2 regions of the Paenibacillus sp. S02 genome follow, and region 2 is predicted to be linked to the other one. Evidence: riboswitches for the same ligand, from Rfam matches in the RefSeq annotation. Region 2 holds a riboswitch; the other holds the start of a gene.
The links. Region 2 has a riboswitch for S-adenosylmethionine ahead of metA (homoserine O-acetyltransferase MetA). Riboswitches for the same ligand answer to the same signal wherever they lie in the genome.
Positions count from the first base shown of each region.

Region 1: it holds a riboswitch for S-adenosylmethionine, as region 2 does, so the genes downstream of both, KAI36_RS21635 (methionine ABC transporter ATP-binding protein) here and metA (homoserine O-acetyltransferase MetA) in region 2, are expected to answer to the same signal.

Region 1 covers NZ_CP073682.1:4,863,502-4,874,630, reverse strand. Annotated here, with positions in the region: gene KAI36_RS21680 (peptidoglycan D,D-transpeptidase FtsI family protein) at 1-498, shown strand, start outside; gene KAI36_RS21675 (Cof-type HAD-IIB family hydrolase) at 581-1,330, shown strand; gene KAI36_RS21670 (DUF456 domain-containing protein) at 1,382-1,861, shown strand; gene KAI36_RS21665 (putative polysaccharide biosynthesis protein) at 2,000-3,634, shown strand; gene KAI36_RS21660 (DUF2515 family protein) at 3,652-4,941, opposite strand; gene KAI36_RS21655 (thioredoxin family protein) at 5,178-5,522, shown strand; gene KAI36_RS21650 (COX15/CtaA family protein) at 5,696-6,625, shown strand; gene KAI36_RS21645 (UbiD family decarboxylase) at 6,755-8,521, shown strand; gene KAI36_RS21640 (Cthe_2314 family HEPN domain-containing protein) at 8,573-9,298, shown strand; SAM riboswitch class I at 9,424-9,563, shown strand; gene KAI36_RS21635 (methionine ABC transporter ATP-binding protein) at 9,700-10,722, shown strand; gene KAI36_RS21630 (methionine ABC transporter permease) at 10,719-11,129, shown strand, end outside.
Region 2 covers NZ_CP073682.1:1,701,660-1,712,788, forward strand. Annotated here, with positions in the region: gene KAI36_RS07445 (aminotransferase class I/II-fold pyridoxal phosphate-dependent enzyme) at 1-218, shown strand, start outside; gene KAI36_RS07450 (aspartyl-phosphate phosphatase Spo0E family protein) at 333-539, shown strand; gene KAI36_RS07455 (type 2 periplasmic-binding domain-containing protein) at 640-1,209, shown strand; gene KAI36_RS07460 (cob(I)yrinic acid a,c-diamide adenosyltransferase) at 1,228-1,791, shown strand; gene KAI36_RS07465 (RluA family pseudouridine synthase) at 1,813-2,772, shown strand; gene KAI36_RS07470 (arsenate reductase family protein) at 2,816-3,181, shown strand; gene KAI36_RS07475 (5'-3' exonuclease) at 3,254-4,150, shown strand; gene KAI36_RS07480 (ROK family protein) at 4,374-5,252, shown strand; gene KAI36_RS07485 (HRDC domain-containing protein) at 5,419-6,426, shown strand; gene corA (magnesium/cobalt transporter CorA) at 6,586-7,521, opposite strand; SAM riboswitch class I at 8,073-8,198, shown strand; gene metA (homoserine O-acetyltransferase MetA) at 8,317-9,234, shown strand; gene KAI36_RS07500 (PLP-dependent transferase) at 9,359-10,543, shown strand; gene KAI36_RS07505 (aminotransferase class I/II-fold pyridoxal phosphate-dependent enzyme) at 10,540-11,129, shown strand, end outside.

The sequences.
Region 1 (11,129 bases), 2.9 Mb from region 2:
CTGACACGTTTGGTACAGGCATCTTTTGGTCAGCAGGGAAAGTATACGGCCATGCAGCTGGCTCAATATACGACTGTGCTGGCAACAAAGGGCAAGCGTATGCAGCCTCATTTGGTCAGCAAAATTGTAGATGATCAGGGGAATCTTGTACGTGAATTTAAGCCGAAGGTGCTGAATGAGGTCGCTTTTTCAGATACGTACTGGAATACAGTGATTCGAGGTATGGCTACGGATGTTAATGCCTTTAATGGATTTCCTTATGATTATGCCCGCAAAACGGGGACTTCCCAGCAGGTGGTGGGACATACGGTTAAAGATAACGGGGTGTTCATCGCTTTTGCTCCGCGTCAAAATCCGAAGCTGGCAGTAGCGGTCATCATCCCTGAAGGGGGCTTTGGTGCGACGAGCGCAGGACCGGTTGCGCGTAAAATATTTGATGCGTATGATGAAGTATATGGGCTAGATGGTACTCCTAAAAAGCCTCTGGCAGCAAAGTGAGGACTTGAATACTTTTGTGGGCTTCTCTTTTTCATGGTAAAATGTCGTTGGACATAAGGGACATACAGGAGGAAGAGAGACTATGGGAGAAAACCAATATAAATACAAACTGCTTGCGCTCGACATGGATGGAACTTTACTGAATGATAATCATGAAATTTCCCTGGAAACGATTAACTGGATTAACAAGGCGATTCAGGAAGGGATTCATGTATGCTTATCCACCGGACGTGCAGCGATGCATGCTCTGCCTTACGGTCAGCAACTCGGCCTGGAGACGCCAATGGTAACCGTAAACGGCAGTGAGGTGTGGAAATCACCCCACGAGTTGTGGCGCCGTTATTTACTTGATAAGGAGCTCGTTCGTAAGATGCACCAGATTGCTGTAGACACAGGCTCCTGGTTCTGGGCTTACTCAACGGAGGAATTATATAATAGGGATCGTTGGCCGGATACATTGGACACACAGGAATGGCTTAAATTCGGTTATAATACGGAAAATGACGAAATTCGCCACCAAATTTTGCTTAAGCTTCAGGACATGGGTGGACTTGAAATTTCCAATTCTTCGATGACAAATCTGGAAATCAACCCAGCTGGTATATCCAAAGCCAGTGGAATCGCTGAAGTGTGCGATCTGCTTGGCATTACTCTGGAGCAGGTGGTTGCCGTTGGCGACAGTCTGAATGACCTAGCTGTGATTCAAGCGGTTGGACTGGGCGTGGCAATGGGGAATGCTCAGGATACGGTTAAAGAAGCCGCTGATTTGGTCGTGGCTTCGAATAATGACGACGGCATTGTAGAAGTGATCCGTGATTATGTGCTTGTGTAATAAAATGAATAATGCAGCAGGCAGGATGAATGGACGAGAAGGAGGAGGCCCATGGACGTTGTAGGCTGGATTGTTATTATTGTGCTGTTCATTGTGGGCATGGCCGGGGCGGTATATCCCGTATTGCCGGGGGCGCTCGCCATCTATTTTGCATTTTTTGTATACGGCTGGTTTTTCTCGTTTGCTCCATACAATGCATTGTTTTGGATTATACAAACACTAATCGTCGTTGCCCTTTTTGTTGCGGATTATGCTGTGAATGCGTGGGGAGTCAAGCGGTTTGGCGGCTCGCGTCTGTCGGCGATACTGAGTACCATCGGGATTATTATCGGTCCCTTCGTTATTCCGGCATTTGGCCTGATTTTGGGACCATTTATTGGCGCTGTGCTAGGCGAGCTGATAAGCAAAGCTCCGCTGGATCGAGCTATTAAAGTGGGCTTTGGCTCTGTATTAGGCCTTTTTACCAGCACCGTGATGAAAGTGATTTTGCAGCTTGCCATGATTATTGTATTCTTAATTTGGGTGTTATGACCCGAGATTCGTTTTGGTTTATTATGATTTGCAGAGACAGAATCGACATGCGGCTCCGCACCGGTGATGGCTCAGGCCATGACAGTTTGTGCGGGGCTTTTGCATGCGTGTGAACAGCAAGAAAGAAGGGAACGCATTTTGTCCAATAAAGAAACATTCCTTAAAGGTACGCTTATTTTAGCCGCTGCCGCCTTAGTGGCCAGAGTACTTGGTCTGGTACAGCGTGTTCCATTGGAGCATCTGCTCGGTTCCGTCGGGAACGCCTCGTTTACCATTGCGAACAACGCTTATTTGATGCTGCTCACGGTCGCTACGGCCGGCATTCCAAGCACGTTGAGCAAAATGGTTTCAGAACGTTATGCACTGGATCGGCCTTCGGAAGCGCGACGTGTGTATCGTGCGGCTTTGATATTCGCGGCCGCGGCAGGCATTATCATTACAGCGCTGCTGTATTTTGGAGCGCCTTACTTTGCCGAGCATGTAGCAGGGGTTCCGCAATCCGCTTTGGCCATTCAGGCTTTGGCACCAGCATTACTGCTATTCCCTGCCATTGCCATGATGCGTGGATACTTCCAAGGGCGCGGTAATATGACCGCAGGCGGTATTTCACAAATTGTGGAGCAGGTTGCACGGGTAGCGACCGCTATTGTACTCGCTTTTATTATTTTGAAGCTAGGTTATGGAGATCGCGAGGTTGCGGCTGGGGCCTCCTTTGGAGGTGTCATGGGAAGTCTTGGCGCTCTAGCGGTCATGTTGTACTACACGGTGAAATTGCGTCGGCAGGATCGACAGGATCGTCAAGATCAATTCCAAGAGGAAAGCTCCGCGCTACCGATGATGCGCATTTACAAAGATATTTTCAAGCTTTCCATTCCCATTGTATTGTCGTCTCTGACGGTTCCGGCGGTCAACTTTATTGATACATCGATTGTGGTGAGACTATTGTCTGGTCAAGTGGGATTGGATCAGGCGACTACTCAGTTGGGTTATCTAGGCTCTCGGGCACAAAGTGTGGCGGGAATTCCGCCGATTTTGGCCATTGCGCTCAGCCAATCGCTTATTCCGATCATTTCAGCGGCATTTGCCCGTAAGGATGAGCAGCATTTACAAAATCAGATGACGCTGGCCTTGCGTATCTCTATTTTGACTGGGATGCCGATTGTGCTGGCTTTATGTGTAACCGCCTATTCTATTAATGGTTTACTTTTTAGCTCGCTTGGAGGCAGTGGTATCATCGCTGTTCTGACACTCGGAACGATATTCCAGATTACGATGATGACTTCTAATTCGATACTGATCGGTATGGGCAAGCCGCGTATTTCAATGGTTAATGTCATGGTCGGTATCGTCGTCAAGTTTGCAGCGAGCTGGTTGCTGGCTGGTTGGCTTGGGATTTATGGGATCATTGCCGCAACCGGATTATGTTTCCTCGTGATCACGTTGCTGAATTTGCGTGTGCTTAAAGGGATTGTCTCCTTTTCCATCATGGGCCGTCGCTGGGCAGGGTTCTTAACCGCAGTCGTCGTCTCGGGAGCTATCGGATACGGTGTAAATGAAGCCTGTATTCTGCTGGTGCATCTGATGCCTGCGCGTGTGGCCTTCTTGATCGCGTGCTGCATTGCCGGGGCAACTGTACTGGTATGCTACTTGTTGTTGCTGGTTGTACTGCGCGTATTGCGCAGAGACGAGCTGGGCAACTATCCGCGTATGTTGCAAAAGGTACTGCGTCCGTTAATGCGTCTACAGCGTGAGTCCACAGGACAACGAGGCTAAAAGAGTCCCCCAGTCTTTCAGTGGAAAGATTGCAAGCTGTTATGGGCAACGTGGGCCATTGCTGTTTTTTGAATGCCATGACGATGCTCATGGCGCATGGCAAATAACAGCGGTCGCCTTGGTTCGCTGAGATGTCCAAGTGTGGAGCCGTCCTGAAACCAGTCATACCGGGGGATTGGATCATAAGCTGTATCGGACCAGACGGCGTTCAGCTCCGGACTGTACAGACGTTGTCCTGGCGGCAGCCATTCATGTGCTAAAAGCGTTGCACTTTCATCTGGAGAGTGCAGCGCTTTTTGTTCATTCTGGGTGAACAATCCGGGCCAATAGTCGCTGCGTGAACCTGTATGCGGCACACTGTTAGCGAATGCTGATACCTGGTCCAGCACCTGCTGATGGCCGAAGAGCATAGCATAGAGACTTTTGCCAAAGCCGATCCGCTCGTCCAAATGGCCGAAACGCTCCATCACTAGTCCAGCAAGTCCACCGTTCAGCCCAAGTGGAAATATAACCTGATTAAGCTGGAGCCAGTCATGCAAATAAAAGCCCGGCTTGTGTGTCACAAATTTTTGAAAATACGGATCTTTTACCACACGTCCTTCAATATAGTTTTGTTCATTAATGATGAGCGCCACAGTCAACAGAGAGCTATCCCGCCAAGCCCAGAAACGTTCCCAAAAGGGCTTCATGAATGGCGAAACGTGAAAATAAGGCAACAAATGAAAGCAACTCCGACCCAAATGACGGCTGTGCATGTAAAGTTGCAACTGCGGATAAGCGTCTTGAAAAATAAGGGCGTTACAGCGCTCCAGTAGCCGATACAGCCATTCCTTTTCCTGTTCGCCGAACAGGTTGCCAATCAGTCCCCCTTTCAGATCGGTCATATTATAGCCGCCATTACGAGAAACCAGGTGGGCCAGTAATGCCCAGTGTAACTCCGGGTAGCCACGATAGCATTCAAGGTAAGCGGCAGTGCGGGTGACGTTGCTGCGATTCTCCTGTGCTGTATCGTTCTTGATCCGCTCCAGTAGCTCACAGTCTGTTTCGCATAAGGGCATATTCAGAGAAGAGGGACGCGTAGCGGGTCCGTTCACCAGCATTATCGCTTCAGCTTCATTCATAGCGGCCTGTGCCGTATGATAATCCCACGCTAGTTCACGCAAGGGGGAGCGTAATTTTCGGGATTCGGTCCAAGCCGCCCGTTTGCCCTCCCAAGCTTCCTCAGCAACACGGGGAACGGAACCCAGTAACTTTAGTCCTCCTTGAAGCTGGCGAGATGCTGTATGGAGCCATTCGGTAAGAGACATGACTAAATAACCTCCTTTCCAACTGCAAGCATCCCCGTATCCTGCCAAGTATGTTGGGTATGCTGTTAGGATGTCGTCGCTTATGTGGATTCTTAAGTATATCTTTAGTATGCCTCAATGAGAGGGCTTCCAATCGGCATGTGAGCAGAATGGGGGAGTGTGCAAAAGCTTAACTTGGCGTTACAATAGAAAGTGCAATCTTTTCAGCACAAAAAGAATTTAAGGAGGAATCATCCATGCAAAAAATCGTCTCTCATGAAGACTTTAATAAGGCAATATCCACTCCGGGCGTTACGGTGGCTGTATTTAAGGCGGACTGGTGTAAGGATTGTCATTTCATCGATCCGTTCATGCCTGATGTGGAACATCAATATGCAGATAAGCTTACATTAATTGAGATTGATGTAGAACAGGCCGAAAGCGTCAGTCAAGAGCAAAATGTATTGGGGATTCCTAGCTTTATCGCTTACAGTGAAGGGCGAGAACTGGTACGGCTGGTGAACAGACTGCGCAAATCCCGCGAGGAGATTGAGCAATTTTTGGATCGGGCTGTTGAAGTCCACGCGAGCTTGGCAAAATAACATCAAGACATTCAGAAAGCCGCTTCCTTCTAAGGGGGCGGCTTTCTCACGGACACGTTCACATTTTGTCAACAAAGCTCGTATGTCAAGGAACGATATATCAGTTATAATTACTTTAAGTGATCATTTCACAACATATAAAGTGAATAAATATTATATTTGGAAGGATACGGGTGAATTTGAATAACAAAATTAGAATATTAAAATGGCTGGCACTCGTAACATGTATTGTCATGTTTTTGGCTACCTTCGGTGGAGGTGTCGTGACGCGGACGGATTCGGGTCTCGGCTGTGGCCGGGAATTCCCGCTGTGCAATGGTAAGCTGGTTCCGGCACATACGATTGCATCCCTTATTGAGTTCTCTCATCGCTCGGTCAGTGCCATGGCCGGGATTCTTTCTATCGCCTCATTTGTTGGCTTTTTGCTGTTTATGAAGCATCGGAAGGATTTGCAGCTATTCTCGCTGCTCACGCTCATGTTTGTCATCATACAAGGTGCAATGGGGGCGTTGGCTGTCGTCTTCTCCCAATCGGCTGCAGTCATGGGACTGCATTTTGGCTTTGCGCTTATCGCCTTTGCCAGTGCGACTATGATGACGCTGGGGGCCTGGCAGGAGCATGCAGATTCACGCCACACCCCGCGTCTGATTCCTGGGCCTGTCAGTCGGGGCTTTCGTAACTTTATATGGTTATCGACGATCTATACCTATATTGCTGTCTATTCAGGGGCGTTGCTTAGTCACTCGGTCATCCAAAAGGTTGTAAATATTGGGGGCTTCATATCTCCACTGCTGCTTCATCAGATTTCAGCTGGTCTGCTGTTCGTCATTATCTTGGCTGTGGGTCACTACTCATACCGTTATCACCCGAATCACCGGGACATCCGTATATTGGGTGTCGTATCGGTCTTGTTAATCTTGCTTCAAGTGGTGATTGGAATTATCTTGTTGTACGTCAACAAACCTGAAATCTACATGTTTATCGTGCTGGGACATATGCTGGTGATTGCATCGTTGTTCTCCATCTTGGCTTATCTGAGCTATCGTGTATGGCAATTGTCACCGGACCGCAAGCTTGTTCCGACCCAAGCACAACGTACCTAAGCGTTCCATAGATCATAGTCAAGCGGATTTTTGCCCAAGAGGCGTTTAAACACGTATAATAGCATATAAGAAACAAACCAGGCCCGCGAGTTTCTCGAGGGCTTGATTTGCTTAGGAGGAGTCGTCCAGTTGATCTACCAGAATTTGCGCCAATTTATTGAAGCGCTGCGTAAAGAAAATCATCTTAAAATTATAGAGGCACCTGTCGATCCTTACCTGGAGCTGGCTGAGATTCATCGAAGAGTCATTGAGGAAGAAGGGCCGGCACTTCTGTTCACGAATGTAAAAGGAACCCCGTTTCCTGTAGCCAGTAATCTGTTTGGCACAAATCGCCGTGTGGACATGGCTTTTGGTCCGCGCCCAGAGCAACTGATGGATGCGATTGTAGGAGCGACCAAAACATTGTTTCCACCTACACCTAAAGCATTGTGGAATGAACGTGGCCTGATTAAGGACATGCTAAAAGTAGGGCTAAAAACAGTATCTCATAGCGAGGCCCCTGTATTGGGAGTTCGCCGTACAGAGGCTCCGCTGGCACCACTGCCTAAAGTGACCAGTTGGCATGAGGATGGAGGGCCGTTTATTACGCTTCCACTCGTGTATACTGAGAAGCCAGGTCAGCCCAAGGATCATAATTTGGGGATGTACCGCATTCAGATTTATGATGATCAGACGACGGGCATTCACTGGCAAATTCATAAAGGCGGCGGTTTCCATTATCATGAAGCGGAGCTGCGTAATGAGCCATTGCCTACGACGATTATTATCGGTGGCCCGCCTGCCCTGATTGCGTCTGCCATTGCGCCAGCACCGGAAAACTTGCCTGAGCTGTTGCTGGCTTCGCTTATTATGGGAGGCAAGCTGCCCATGACAGAAGACCCGCTTGGGGGTCACCGGATTCCAGCAGAAGCAGAATTTGCAATCAGCGGTTATGTACCGCCTCATGAACGCCGTCCGGAAGGCCCGTTTGGTGATCATTTTGGCTATTATTCATTACAGCATGATTTCCCTGTATTTCATGTCAAACATATGCATCACCGCAAGGATGCCATTTATCCGGCAACCATTGTAGGTAAGCCTCGGCAAGAAGACTACTATCTCGGTGAGTTTTTGCAACGTTTGCTGTCGCCTGCCTATCCGCTTGTGATGCCTTCCGTCAAGTCCCTGTGGGCGTATGCGGAAACGGGTGTACATGCGCTAGCAGCGGCAGTGGTACGTGAAAGCTACTCCCGTGAAGCGCTTGTATCCGGTTTTACTATTTTGGGTCAAGGTCAATTGTCGTTGACTAAATTCCTGATGCTGACGGATCGAGTAATTGATTTATCGGACTTTAACCTGCTGCTGGAAACCATTCTGGAGCGATTTAATCCAGCAAGGGATTTATTTATATTCAATCACACGTCACACGATACACTCGATTACACAGGCCGCAAGCTGAATCATGGCAGTAAGGCCATCCTGATGGGGATAGGTGAGCCTGTACGTGAATTGCCTCGTGCTTATGAGGGAGGCGATCTGCCGGGAATTCGTGAAATTGAGCCCTATTGCGGAGGTTGCCTTGTCGTATCGGGTGCGTCCTTTGAGCAGGAGCCTGAGCTGGCGGCACGTGTTTTGGAGCGATTAGCAGCGGGTGAGCAAGAGTGGCCGCTCGTCTTCATTGTAGACGATGCCAAAGAAGTCGTTCGCTCTCAAGCCTCGTTCCTGTGGACGGTATTCACACGCTTTAACCCGGCTACAGATATGTACGCAGACAGCGAAGTGCGTTTGCATCATCTGAACTATAAGCTGCCGATTGTAGTGGATGCGCGTATGAAGCCGGGGTATCCAGATGAGGTGTTACCGCGTGAGGATATTGTTAAGCTTGTAGATCAACGATGGACAAGTTATTTCGCTTGACGCCCTAATTAAACCTACAGCCGGATTTTACATTTATAAGGAGGCGTAAGCATGATACGCAAGCTACTGGGTGAGCCACCACGTGTGAACAAAGGCATCCTGCTAGATGCCATGAATAGCATGTCAGCTATGTTGAACCTGCTGGAGCGGCAAATTCAGGCTGGTGGAGATCCGACCCACGATTTTCGGAAGGCGGATATTTTAACACGCGGTCTAATGTCATCTCTGGATGAACTGGAGCAGAGCCATCATGCTTCCGCCTTTTTCCGTATGAAAGTGAAAGCCGGATATGCTGAAGATATGAGTGAGGATGAAAAATCCGATTATGCGTTATATGTTTTCTTTTATAAAGATGGGTTTGTTCGGGTTTTCTCTATTTTGGATAAGCTGGGTAACTGGCTAAATGATCTGTATGATTTAAAAACAGGGCAGTATAAGGCGCACTATTCGTATTTTACCGTGTTGCGGCAGCTCAAGTATCTCAAAATGCATCCTGTATTGACCGATAATTTAATTGATATCAAGGATACTTACAACGATGCCATCAATCGGCTGCGTAAGCGTCGGAATACGGAGATACACTATATGAATACGGAAATGCAGGATGATCTCTGGCAACGACACCGAGCTTTGTATGGAAAAATCCAACTGGAGGACCTCGATCACCATTTGGAAGATTTGCAGCAGGGCTTGGAAATGGTATGTCGGTCGCTGTCAAACGCCTTTACTTATACTGCGAAACAATGGGAGAATCGGGCAGTACGCCCAAAAATATGATAGAAAATATCCTTTGACAAAGCAATGTAAACTATCTATACTGAAACCTAGTTTCAGAAAAATGCTTGAATTATGTTTTTTTATATAAACTTAACGGACAGCTAAAGCTGGAGTTTAACATATTTTTCTTATCCAGAGAGGTGGAGGGACTGGCCCGATGAAGCCCGGCAACCCGTTCTTTCCCGGTGTAATACACTGGGAGGGAACATGATGGTGCTAATTCCTACAAAACCGCTAGAGTTATAGCGATTTTGGCAGATGAGAAAAGGTTCGCAAGGTGGGGCCCTTTTCATTCTGTGAAAGGGGCTCTTTTTTGTATAAATAAATAGCGATTTTATACAATTCTGAGAGATGACAACTGGTTAAAAGGGTAAGGAAGAAGTGAAGGGGGTCGCAGCACGTTGATAGAGCTTAAGCAGTTAACCAAGCATTATGGCAAAGGCAACCGACGCGTTAATGCGCTATCTGGGTTGAATCTTTCTATAAAGCGTGGAGAAATATTCGGAGTGATTGGTCACTCCGGGGCGGGGAAAAGTACATTGATCCGCTGTATTAATTTATTGGAACGCCCTACTTCAGGTGAAGTATGGGTAGACGGGGTAAACCTCGCTACTGTGAGTCAATCCCAGTTACAGAAGCAACGTCGAAAAATCGGAATGATTTTTCAGCATTTTAATTTGTTATCTTCGGCAACGGTGTATGACAATATTGCATTTCCTTTGCGGTTGGTAAACACTCCCAGGGAAAAGCTGGACATGAAAGTTCGTGAGCTGCTGGAACTGGTGGGTCTGGAAGAACACAGTGGAAAGTATCCGTCACAGCTCTCAGGTGGACAGAAACAGCGGGTAGGAATTGCACGGGCGCTGGCTAGTGATCCTCATGTATTGCTGTGTGACGAAGCGACTTCTGCGCTTGATCCGCAAACGACGGGGTCTATCCTGAAATTGCTGTTGGATATTAATCAGCGCTTTAATTTAACCATCGTGCTGATTACACATGAAATGCATGTCATTCAAAGCATTTGTGATCGAGTTGGCGTCATTCATCAGGGCGACATCGTGGAGCAAGGCCCAGTGGCGGAAGTATTTTTGAAGCCACAGCACCAGGTAACCAAGGACTTTATCCAACGGGAGTCAGAACATCCCGAGGAGTTGCAAGCAGCGATTGCGGCAGCAGGTGGCGGTGAGTCGGCGCAGGTGGTACGTATCTCCTTCTTGGGCAGTAAAACATATGATGCGATTCTGTCGCGTACGGCTCGAAGCACTGGTGTTGATTTTGCGATCTTGCAGGGAACCATATCTACGATTAAAAATGTACCCTATGGACAGCTGATCGTTCGTTTTGAAGGAAACCATGAAGATATAGAGCATACGCTGCGCGAAGTGTCTGGGCAAGGACTTGATGTGGAGGTGATCGGACAATGAGCGAACTTGATTTTTCACAAGTGAGTTGGGATGAGCTAGGGAATTCTACTCTGGAAACCCTTCAGATGCTCGGAGCATCCGCATTGTTCACCCTCATTATTGGTTTGCCGCTTGGCATATTATTGTTTCTGGCGAGTCGCTCCTCGTTAACTCTGATGAAGGTGATATACATTGTATTATCATTCATCGTTAACATTTTACGTTCCGTACCATTTATCATTTTGATCGTTGCACTTATTCCTTTTACACGATCGCTGGTAGGTACCTCGACCGGGGTGTTGGGAACCATTCCACCATTGGTTATTGGGGCTGCCCCATTCTTCGCACGTCTTGTCGAAACGTCTCTGCGTGAAGTGGACAAGGGCGTCATTGAAGCCGCACAAGCGATGGGTGCCTCGACAGGACAA
Region 2 (11,129 bases):
TTTATGTTTTCCCTAGTATTCAAAGCACGGGACTCAGCTCAGATGAATTTGCACAGCGTCTATTGGCAGAGGCTAAAGTTGCGGCTGTACCGGGTAATGTGTTCGGTTTGGGAGGCGAAGGCTATCTTCGTTGCTCATACGCGACTTCTGTTGCTCAGCTGACAGAGGCACTGGATCGGATTGGTCATTTTGTAGAAAAAGTAAGAAAAGAAGGTTAAAATTATTTTTTTATGGGTAATTCATAAAAAATAGTCTTTTATTTCTAAATTTCTATGCTATAATTTGAAATCGGAAGCAGGAAGTTCAATTTTTCAATTGTAGGAGGAATGCTCATGTCATATGTTGGATATAATTCGTCTAGTTCAATAGGATACGACATTTCCCTAGAAGATGAAATTTTGTTCCTGCGCAATGAGATGATGCGGACGTTTCAGGAAGAGCAGTCCTTCACCTCTGATCTTGTCATCGAGATTAGTTGCAAGCTCGATTTGAAAATCAATGAATACATGAAACTGTATGGTACGGAATGCAAGGTTTAACCGTGTGAAGTCAGCAAAGATAAGAAGAAGGCCGTAGGGCCTTCTTTTTTTGCGTTCACAACTTATGATATATTAATGGCATGGAAGAGGGGGCGTACATATGAGAGCAGGGCTAAAAAGGCTATCGCCATGGATTATCGGAATGCTGGCACTTGTATTATTGGCAGGATGTGGGGGACGGGACAAGGACAGCTTCTCCATTTTTATTATGGATAAAGGGGATGCTTCAGTCATCCGTGAAGAGCTGGCACAAAAGCTTAAGGATAAGCTGGGCGAACAGGCTCCGACTATTGAAATTTCAGTCAGTCCGCTGTATAACCAGCAGAAGCTGGTTGTAGAATATGCGGCCGGGGAGCATGATCTGTTTCTTTTGCCGGAAGAGGACATGAAGCTGTATGGACAGAATGGTTCGAATCTGCCGTTAGATGATGCTTTTGACAAGAAGACGTACGCTCGGGGCGTGTTCGAGGGCGGCGTATTTAAGAAGAAGGGGCAGGAGGAAGAAGGAACAGATGTAAGCAAGGAAACTCATTTGTTCGGAATTCCAGTGGAGCAGATGAAGATGTTTAAGGAGCTAAAATATAACTCAAAAACATTATTTGCTACCGTGCCGCCTCGTACAAGCAATAAGGAAGAAGCCATCAAGGTGCTGAAAGCACTTACGGAATGATAAGGGGGATGGAGTAATATGGGAATCTATACCAGAACAGGTGATGAAGGACAAACTTCTGTGATTGGAGGTCGAGTTTCCAAAGATGATGACCGTGTGGAGGCATACGGTACAATTGACGAGCTGAACAGCTTTGTAGGACAAGCGATCAGCTTTGCCGAAGGGGAAAAGTTTGCGGATATTCGGACTCAATTGGAGGAAATACAGCAGGAGCTGTTTGATTGTGGTTCGGATTTGGCGTTTGTTAAAATCAGTGAAAGCAAATATAAGGTGAAAGACGAGCTGGCAGAGCGTCTGGAAGGCTGGATTGATGCATGTCAGGAGGAAAATCCGAAGGTGGAGCGTTTTATTATACCGGGTGGTAGCACATTATCCTCAACGCTTCATGTTTGCCGCACGGTTTGCCGACGCGCGGAACGCCGTGCTGTTACACTAGGTAAGCATACGGACATTAATCCGGCGGTACGTCGGTATTTGAACCGCCTTTCCGATTATTTCTTTGCCGTTGCTCGCACAGCGAATGTCCGTCAGGGTGTGCCCGACGTCGAATATGTGCGCAGCAAAAAAGTGTTCCGCAAATAAGGAGGCAACCGGGAATTTGTGATGAGCTTGTACTATGAACCTATCGTATATACGATCCCTCCTGAGGAGGAGGGCATGCTGTTGAAGACTATTTTACAAAAACGTATGAACATTTCTCGAAAGTTAATATCCAAACTCAAGCTGACCGAGCAAGGTATTATGCTGAACGGGACACGTGTGTACATCAGCGTAAAGGTGAAGTCCGGGGATCAAGTAGAAATTCGCATGGAGCGCGAGCGTTCTGATGATATTTTACCTGAACCCATTCCTTTTGAGATATTGTTTGAGGATGAACATTTGTTAGTGGTGAACAAGGCGGCGGGCATGATTGTCCATCCGACTCACGGTCATTACACTGGAACACTGGCTAATGGGGTTGTGCATTATTGGCAGGCCAAGGGAGAACTGTTCCGGTTTCGTCCTGTTCATCGTCTTGATCAGGAGACGACGGGGGTGCTGGTAGTAGCTAAAAATCCGTATGTACACCAGCATATTTCTGAGCAGATGATTGCGGGAACGGTGGATAAGCGCTATACGGCTCTGGTGCATGGGCGCCCTGAGCTGCAGGAAGGTAAGGTAGACGGACCGATTGACCGCAACCCGGATAATCCGCATTTACGTATGGTGACCCCGGACGGTTATCCTGCCCTTACGCTGTATAAGCTGGAGGAAGTGTGGAACGGGGGAAGTCGCATCGGACTAAAGTTGGAATCCGGGCGTACGCACCAAATTCGAGTGCATATGACTTATATCGGTTGTCCGTTGATCGGAGATAAAATGTACCGGATTACACCTGATGATGCTGCGCAACGTGAGCGATATGATCAGCTTGATGCCAGGATGCCTCGACAAGCCTTGCATGCCTCAGAACTGTCCTTGGAGCATCCTGTAACCGGGGAGCGGCTGACGTTCTATGCTCCTCTACCTGACGATATGGCTGAAATGCAGGAGCTATTAAGAGCGCAATATTTTTCAGAATAAAATATAAATAAGCTATCGAAACCAAATGGAGGTTAATCTAGCGATGAGCCAACTGAAAGTATATCAGTATTCTAAATGCAGTACCTGTCGTAATGCAGTGAAATGGCTGCAAAACAAGGGACATGAGACGGAACTTATTCCTATTTTTGAACAGCCTCCCGGCCCGGAGGAATTGGAAGATTTAATTCGAAAAAGCGGGCTGGAGCTGAAAAAGTTTTTTAATACAAGCGGTGAGGTGTACAAAGAGTTAAAGCTGAAAGATAAGCTTGGAGACATGAGTCGCGAAGAGCAAATTTCGCTTTTATCCTCGAATGGAAGATTAATCAAACGCCCGATTGTAACCGACGGGAACAAAGTAACGATAGGATTCAAAGAGGAAACATTTGAGGGCACATGGGGAGCTCAATAACGCCCAATTTACACTCACGATATGTTATACTGTGGGGGTTAAATATTATGATGAATGGGAGCAATACAATCTGTGACACAACGCAATGAACAATCCGTAATGCTGGTTGACGGCATGGCCCTGCTATTTCGCGCTTATTATGCAACCGCCGCAAACGGTTATATCCGTCGTACAAAAGCTGGGGTGCCAACGAACGCCATATATGGTTTTATTCGATATTTTTGGGATGCAGTCCAAACGTTTAATCCTACACATGTCATTTGCTGCTGGGATATGGGCGGAACGACATTCCGTGGGGAGCATTTTGCTGCGTATAAAGGAAACCGAGCCGACGCACCAGATGATTTGATTCCCCAATTTACATTGATTCGTGAAGTGACGGACAGCCTCGGCATACCCAACATTGGAGCGGAAGGCTTTGAAGCCGATGATTGTATCGGTACGCTTGCACGTCATTATTCGCAAAATGAGGACATGGATGTAATGATTCTCTCAGGAGATCATGATTTACTTCAATTAGTGGATGAGCGGACACGGGTCATTATTATGAAAAAAGGGCACGGCAATTATATGGTATACACCCCGGAGACCCTGCTGACTGAAAAAGGGCTTAAGCCACGCCAAGTGGTGGACCTTAAAGGCCTGATGGGGGATGCAAGCGATAATTATCCAGGAGTACGAGGTATTGGTGAGAAAACGGCACTCAAGCTGGTGCAGGAATACGACTCTATTGAGGGCATTCTGGAGAATCTGGATCAATTAACACCCTCGGTCCGTAAAAAAATTGAGAGTGATTTGGATATGCTGCATCTTTCACGCAAACTTGCTGAAATTCACTGTGGTGTACCTGTAGCATGTGCTTTGGATAGCTGTCTGCTGACGCTGGATCACGTGCAAATTGTAGACAAGTTTGAGCAGCTTGAAATGAAAAGCTTGTGTACATTGATGGGTGTCGCAACCGGATCTTAATGAAGCTGTTAGGCTTGGTACCTACAATTCAGGTAAAGTAAGTAATATAGGGATACTGACGCTTGGTGCGTTAGTGTCCTTATTTGTATACCCATATGTCGACGGAGTTATATAGTCATGTGAAGGATTATATACAATTGCGATAAGGGGATTGACCTCAGGTACATTTCAGGTGAATATAGTGGAGAGAGAACCGGATTATCGAAAGGGGACAACAGCAACTATGACAGTATTGGGAGCAATTGAGGCAGGCGGTACCAAATTTGTATGTGGAATTGGCAACGAACATGGAGAGGTGCTCGAACGGGCGAGCTTTCCAACCACCACCCCAGCAGAAACAATGGAGAATGTCATCGCATTTTTTGAAGGCAAGGGCATTGAAGCATTGGGCGTAGGCTCGTTCGGGCCGATTGATCCTATCGAAGGTAGTGATACATATGGCTATATTACAACAACGCCAAAGCCACATTGGGGAAATTACAATCTGATTGGCAAACTGAAAGAGCATTTTGATGTACCTATGGGGTTTGACACGGATGTGAATGGAGCAGCACTTGGTGAGTCTATTTGGGGTGCCGCCAAAGGATTGGACAACTGTCTGTATATTACGATAGGTACTGGCATCGGGGCGGGTGCTTTGGTTGGTGGAAAGCTGATACATGGATTATCCCACCCGGAAATGGGGCATATTTTGGTACGTCGTCACCCAGAAGATACTTACGAGGGGACATGTCCTTATCACGGAGATTGTTTGGAGGGACTGGCAGCAGGTCCTGCGCTCGAAAAAAGATGGAAGGTTAAAGGACATGAGCTTTCTGTCGATCACCCGGCCTGGGAAATGGAAGCGTACTATTTGGCACAGGCTTTAATGAGCTATGTATTAATCCTGTCACCGCAGAAAATTATTATGGGCGGGGGAGTGATGAAGCAGGACCAACTGTTCCCGCTCATTCGTACCAAGCTTCAAGAACTTTTGAACGGATACGTACAGCATTCGAGTCTGACAACAGATATTGAGCAATATATCGTATCTCCGGGATTGGGTGACAATGCTGGATTGTGCGGTGCTCTGGCATTGGCAAAGGAAAAGCTCAATCATTAGAATTTATGGTTGACGGCACTCCAAGGTACGGTTATTATATAGGCAACAGTATAGTACGGCTCAAAAAGGGAAGCACCTTTCTTGCGAATACGCAGGATAGGTGCTTTTTTTTGCGTTTTTGTGTTGTGCGGGACTGTCTTTCAACGATATGAGGGAGGAAGAAATCATGGAGATTGTATTTTTAAATCGCTTGTCCAAACGGAATGAACAGGGCTATGAGGACTTTGCTCAGGTATGGATTGGGCAGCATGAAGGGGGATGGAGTGCAGGTTGGAGCACACACCATGTCCCGGATGAAAGTATAGACGACCTTTGGTATGAGGGCAGCTTGTGGCAGGAATTACTGCATGTATACCGTCATGAGCTGGCGCTCAAAATGGCTGAGGGCTACAGGCCCTTAATCCATGGCGTATTTCATGAGCAAGAAGGATCATCAGGACGAGGACAAACGCTGCAAAAGCTGTATTGCTACAGTGATTTGTTTCCACGTGATGAAGTGTATGAGCAGTTGACGATGTGGAGACGGCAAAAAGCAGCAACGGAACGAAAAGCCCCTTATTTTATCGCTACGAATCGGCTGCTTCGACTCATTAGCGTCTATCTTCCCCATACCGAAGAAGAACTTTTGGAGCTGCCTGGTATGGGTCAGGGTAAAGTGTCGCAATATGGGACGGAGCTATTGGCTATTACAACACAAAATGACCGGACCACGCCATTTCCGTTGAACTGGGTAACAGAGACGCTGGAAGAAGAAGTTTTTTTGTCATGGCTATACAAGCAAAAAGAGAACCAGTACAGGCAGGAGCTTAACAAATTCAGCCTAACTAGAACGATTATCGAAGGCATTTCGGACGGTCTTTCACTGGAGCATATCGGAATGAAGACAGGTTTGCATCGTAGAGAGATGATTGAAGCTGTGGAGCATTTGGACAGGGATGGCATTGATATGGAGAAGCTGATCCGCAAGGAATTGGTGAATGTATCTGAAGAGGAGCAGGCAGCCATCTGGTCTGCTTATGAAGAGTTGGGGGATACGCTGCTCAAGCCCGTCATGCTGAAAGTGTATGGGGAAGAAAAGGCAACCGAAACAGGACTGGATCAAATTTACGAGCGTCTGCGTCTGATCCGTATACGGTTTCGTCATCAGCAGGTACCCGACCGACATGTTGGATAATAAAGAACTGATTGAATAAAGCTAAAGTATTAAAGTACATTCAGGGTTCAACATACTAAAAAGCAGCAGCGAGTTCCACACAGGACACGGCTGCTGCTTTTTATGACCAAGCTTAAAATCGAAATAAGTATCCAAATCGGTACTTTTTCCCCTTTTCTTTTAAACCCAGTCTTTCTTGCGGAAAATACAGAACATACTGACACCTAATGCCACCATAATACCAATGACGACAAAATAGCCATAACGTGTATGAAGCTCAGGCATATTATCGAAGTTCATCCCATATATTCCGGTAATGACTGTCAATGGCATAAATACGGTCGTAATTGCCGTAAACACACGCATAATTTCATTGGCACGGTTGGCGATACTGGATTGATAAGCTTCTCGAAGGTTACCCATCAAGTCGCGGTAAGTTTCAAAAGTCTCCGAAATTTTCACAGCATTTTCATAAATGTCGCTGAAATATTTTTGCAATTGATCGTCGATGAGCCGCAAATCCCGTTTGTTCAGGGTATTGATGACTTCTTTTTGCGGACCCAGCACTTTTTTCAGCCACAGAATCTCACTTCGTAAGCCGATGATTTCGTTCAAATGCGACTTTTTCGTATGCATTAGAATATCTTCTTCCAGCTTCTCAATGCGGACCTCAATCCGGTCACCAACCAGAAAATAGTTGTCAACAATCAAGTCGACCAACAGATACATAAAACGGTCAGGCTGGCTGACTTCTTGCTCCCACAGCATAGGCTTGAGGGTACGAAGCTCATTTATTTTCTGCTTGGTCACCGTAATGATAAAATGGCGGCCGAGAAAAATGTTCAAAGCTCGCAAAAATATTTCTTCATCATCAAAACGAATGCTATTTACAACGATAAAATAATGGCTTTCATAAATTTCAATCTTCGGACGCTGTTCTTCTTCACTCAAACAGTCTTCTACTGCAAGATCATGCATGGAAAATAAAGGCTGGAGCACTGCCAAATCATCGACATCGGCATCAATCCAATAAAAACCTTCTGCCGGTGCAGTAAGCGCCATTTCAATTTCTTCGACAGGGGTAAAAACCCCGTTGTTGACCAAACGGATTTTCATATATGTCACTCCTTATGCTCCGTCGTAACGGAAATACGTTTACCTTAAGCATAAGGAATGGACTCAGTTAGCCAGTTAGCCGGTGCGGGTAAGCGTGCACTCCCATCAAAAGCCGGAGGCTTTTGGAGCATGCAGAGCCTGGCGTCCCGTCTTTCGGCAAGCTGAAGTCATTCCTATGCTGTTGTTCAGGGATCGCCGCCTATTCGGACTCGGGTCGCCTTCCATTCCGGATTCACCTCTCAAATGTTCTTTTTTAGATTGCCACAGTATCGCAGGAAACACTCAAATCTGCACTACTGCTCCATATTTTTGCCTAATAGCACTTGTATAGTATAACGCTCGGCCTACGGCCTTTCAAGCGCAAAATCATGGGCTAAATCAACAGTAGTGGCAAGAGCTTCAGCGATAGGAGGGATATGATTTAACCTATGGAAAAGGTAGACAAAATGTGAATACAGGGTACAAATTTAAAAGTCCTATCTTGACGAAGCCCAGCCGATGCATTAAAGTGAACAACAAGAACTTTGTGAACCCAAAATGAATATAGCGAAATCTTATCAAGAGCAGGTGGAGGGACTAGCCCGATGATACCCGGCAACCGGCGATTTTAATCGCACGGTGCTAATTCTTGCAGGACGCGCGCTTTGTACAAAGAGCGTTGCCCTGACAGATGAGAGAGGCGCATATGGATACAAATATGACCTTTCTCTAACCTGAGAAAGGTCTTTTTATTATATGCCCGGCATCTCAACAAGACGATTTTCGCAAAACTTACCGAACAAGGAGTGAGTTTACATGCCGATTAAAATCCCAGACACGCTACCTGCAAAGGAAGTGCTGGAGGGCGAAAATATTTTCGTAATGGATGAAAGCTTAGCTTATCATCAGGATATTCGTCCGTTGCGTATCGCCATTTTGAATTTGATGCCTACAAAGGAAACGACGGAAACCCAACTGTTGCGCCTGGTCGGCAATACGCCGCTGCAAGTGGACGTCACGCTGGTGCACATGAAGTCTCATGTATCCAAAAATACATCGCAAGAATATTTGAACATGTTCTATAAAACGTTTGACGAGATCAAGAACAGTCGCTTTGACGGCATGGTCATTACAGGAGCCCCGGTTGAACAGCTTGAGTTTGAGGATGTGAACTACTGGGAGGAGATCCGGCAAATCTTTGAATGGACGAAAACGAATGTAACTTCGACCATGCATATCTGTTGGGCCTCACAGGCAGGCTTATACCATCATTTCTCTGTCCCTAAATACGGGCTCGACTACAAATGCTTTGGCGTATTTCCACACACTGTGATTAAACCTAAAGTAAAATTGCTACGCGGCTTTGATGAACTGTTTTATGCTCCTCACTCCAGACATACGGAGGTTCGGCGGGAAGATATTGATCATATTGCCGAATTAGAAGTTTTATCCGAATCCGAGGAAGCTGGAGTGTACCTCGTAGCCACGCTTGACGGTAAACAAATTTTTGTAACTGGGCACTCTGAATATGACCCGCTTTCCCTGAAATGGGAATACGACCGCGATGTGGCCAAAGGAATGGATATTGAAGTCCCCAAAAATTATTTTCCTAATGATGATCCCAAGCGCACACCGCCCTCAATCTGGCGGGCACACGCCAATTTATTATTCTCGAATTGGCTGAACTATTATGTATACCAAGAAACACCTTACGATATCGGGCCCCAGATTTAAAAAGGGGCTTGTAGTTTACCCTTGTACAGTACCACCTTGCAGTAGCGCAGCAGTATAGTCTTTGACATCCATTTTTGCAGGATTTGTTATAGCACCCACTATGGAAGTTAACAGGAGGATTCATATGAGTGAGAAACAGTGGAAAATCGAAAGCAGATTGGCACAAATCGGTTCAGTAGAGGAGCCAGTAACCGGGGCTGTTAATTACCCGATTTACCAATCTACGGCGTTCCGCCATCCCCGTCTAGGTCAAAGCACAGGATTTGATTACATTCGGACGATCAATCCCACGCGAAAGGTACTGGAAGAGGCTTCTGCTGCACTTGAATCTGGTGATGCAGGCTTTGCATGTAGCTCAGGTATGGCGGCGCTGCAAACGGTATTTGCATTGTTTGGACAGGGAGATCACCTCATTGTATCGCTGGATCTGTATGGCGGGACATATCGCTTGCTGGAGCGTATTTTATCTAAATTTGGTGTAACAGCAAGTTATGTGGATACGAATGATCTTGAAGCACTCGAACAGTCATGTCGACCGAATACCAAAGCTGTATTCATAGAAACACCTACAAATCCGTTAATGATGATCACTGATATTCGAGCGGTTGCCGAGTGGGCATCACAACATCAGTTGCTTACCATTGTAGATAATACGCTGCTAACCCCATATTTCCAGCGGCCATTGGAGCTGGGCGCGGATATTGTGGTACATAGCGCAACCAAATATTTGGGCGGACACAACGATGTGCTGGCAGGGTTGATCGTAACCAAAGGCAAAGAGCTATCGGCTGAAATTTCCTTCCTGCACAATTCCATAGGGGCTGTGCTTTCCCCGAGCGACTGCTATCAGTTGATGAAGGGGATGAAGACGTTAGCGCTGCGTATGGACCGACATCAGCATAATGCAACAGTGCTGTCTAACTATTTACTGACGCATCCGGCGGTGGCGGAAGTATTTTATCCAGCTCTCGAAGGCCACCCAGGTCGTGAGATTCAAAATAAACAATCCAGCGGAAATACAGGTATCTTCTCCTTTAAAGTAAAGGATGCTCGTTATGTGGAGCCTTTGCTTCGTCACATTAAGCTCATTGCGTTTGCGGAAAGTCTCGGCGGTGTGGAATCATTAATGACCTATCCCGCTGTGCAGACACATGCGGACATACCAGCAGAAATTCGGGATGCAGTCGGGGTAGATGACAGGCTGTTGCGTTTCTCCGTAGGCATTGAACATACAGACGACCTAATTGAAGATTTGCGTTCGGCGCTGGAAGCGGCACGTCAAGAAGTAGAAGGAGGGGAGCAGCAATGATAGAGGATGCGAGAAGGATCGGCCAGGATCTGGACAAAGAGCGGAAGTTCGCTACCAAGCTGCTGCATTTCGGCTCTGAAATTGACAGTGTGACGGGGGCATCGAGCGTCCCGATCTATCAAGCTTCTACCTTTCACCATCATGATATTTTTAATCCTCCACAGCATGACTATAGCCGTTCAGGTAATCCGACACGACAAGCTTTGGAGGATTATATCGCCTTATTAGAAGGCGGAGCTAGCGGTTTTGCCTTTGCATCAGGTATGGCGGCCATCTCTACTACATTTATGCTCTTGTCTGCTGGAGATCATGTCATTGTTTCCGAGGACGTATATGGAGGAACATATCGACTGCTGACCTCCATTTTGAAACGGATGAATATCGAAACGACCTTCGTTGACATGACGGATCTCAACCTTGTGAAAGAGGCGTTGCAGGAGAATACAAGGGCTGTATATATGGAAACCCCATCCAATCCGACACTCAAAATTACCGATGTAGCAGGAATAACCTCTTGGGCACAGGATAACGGACTTTTGACGTTATTGGACAATACTTTTATGACACCTTATTATCAACGTCCGAT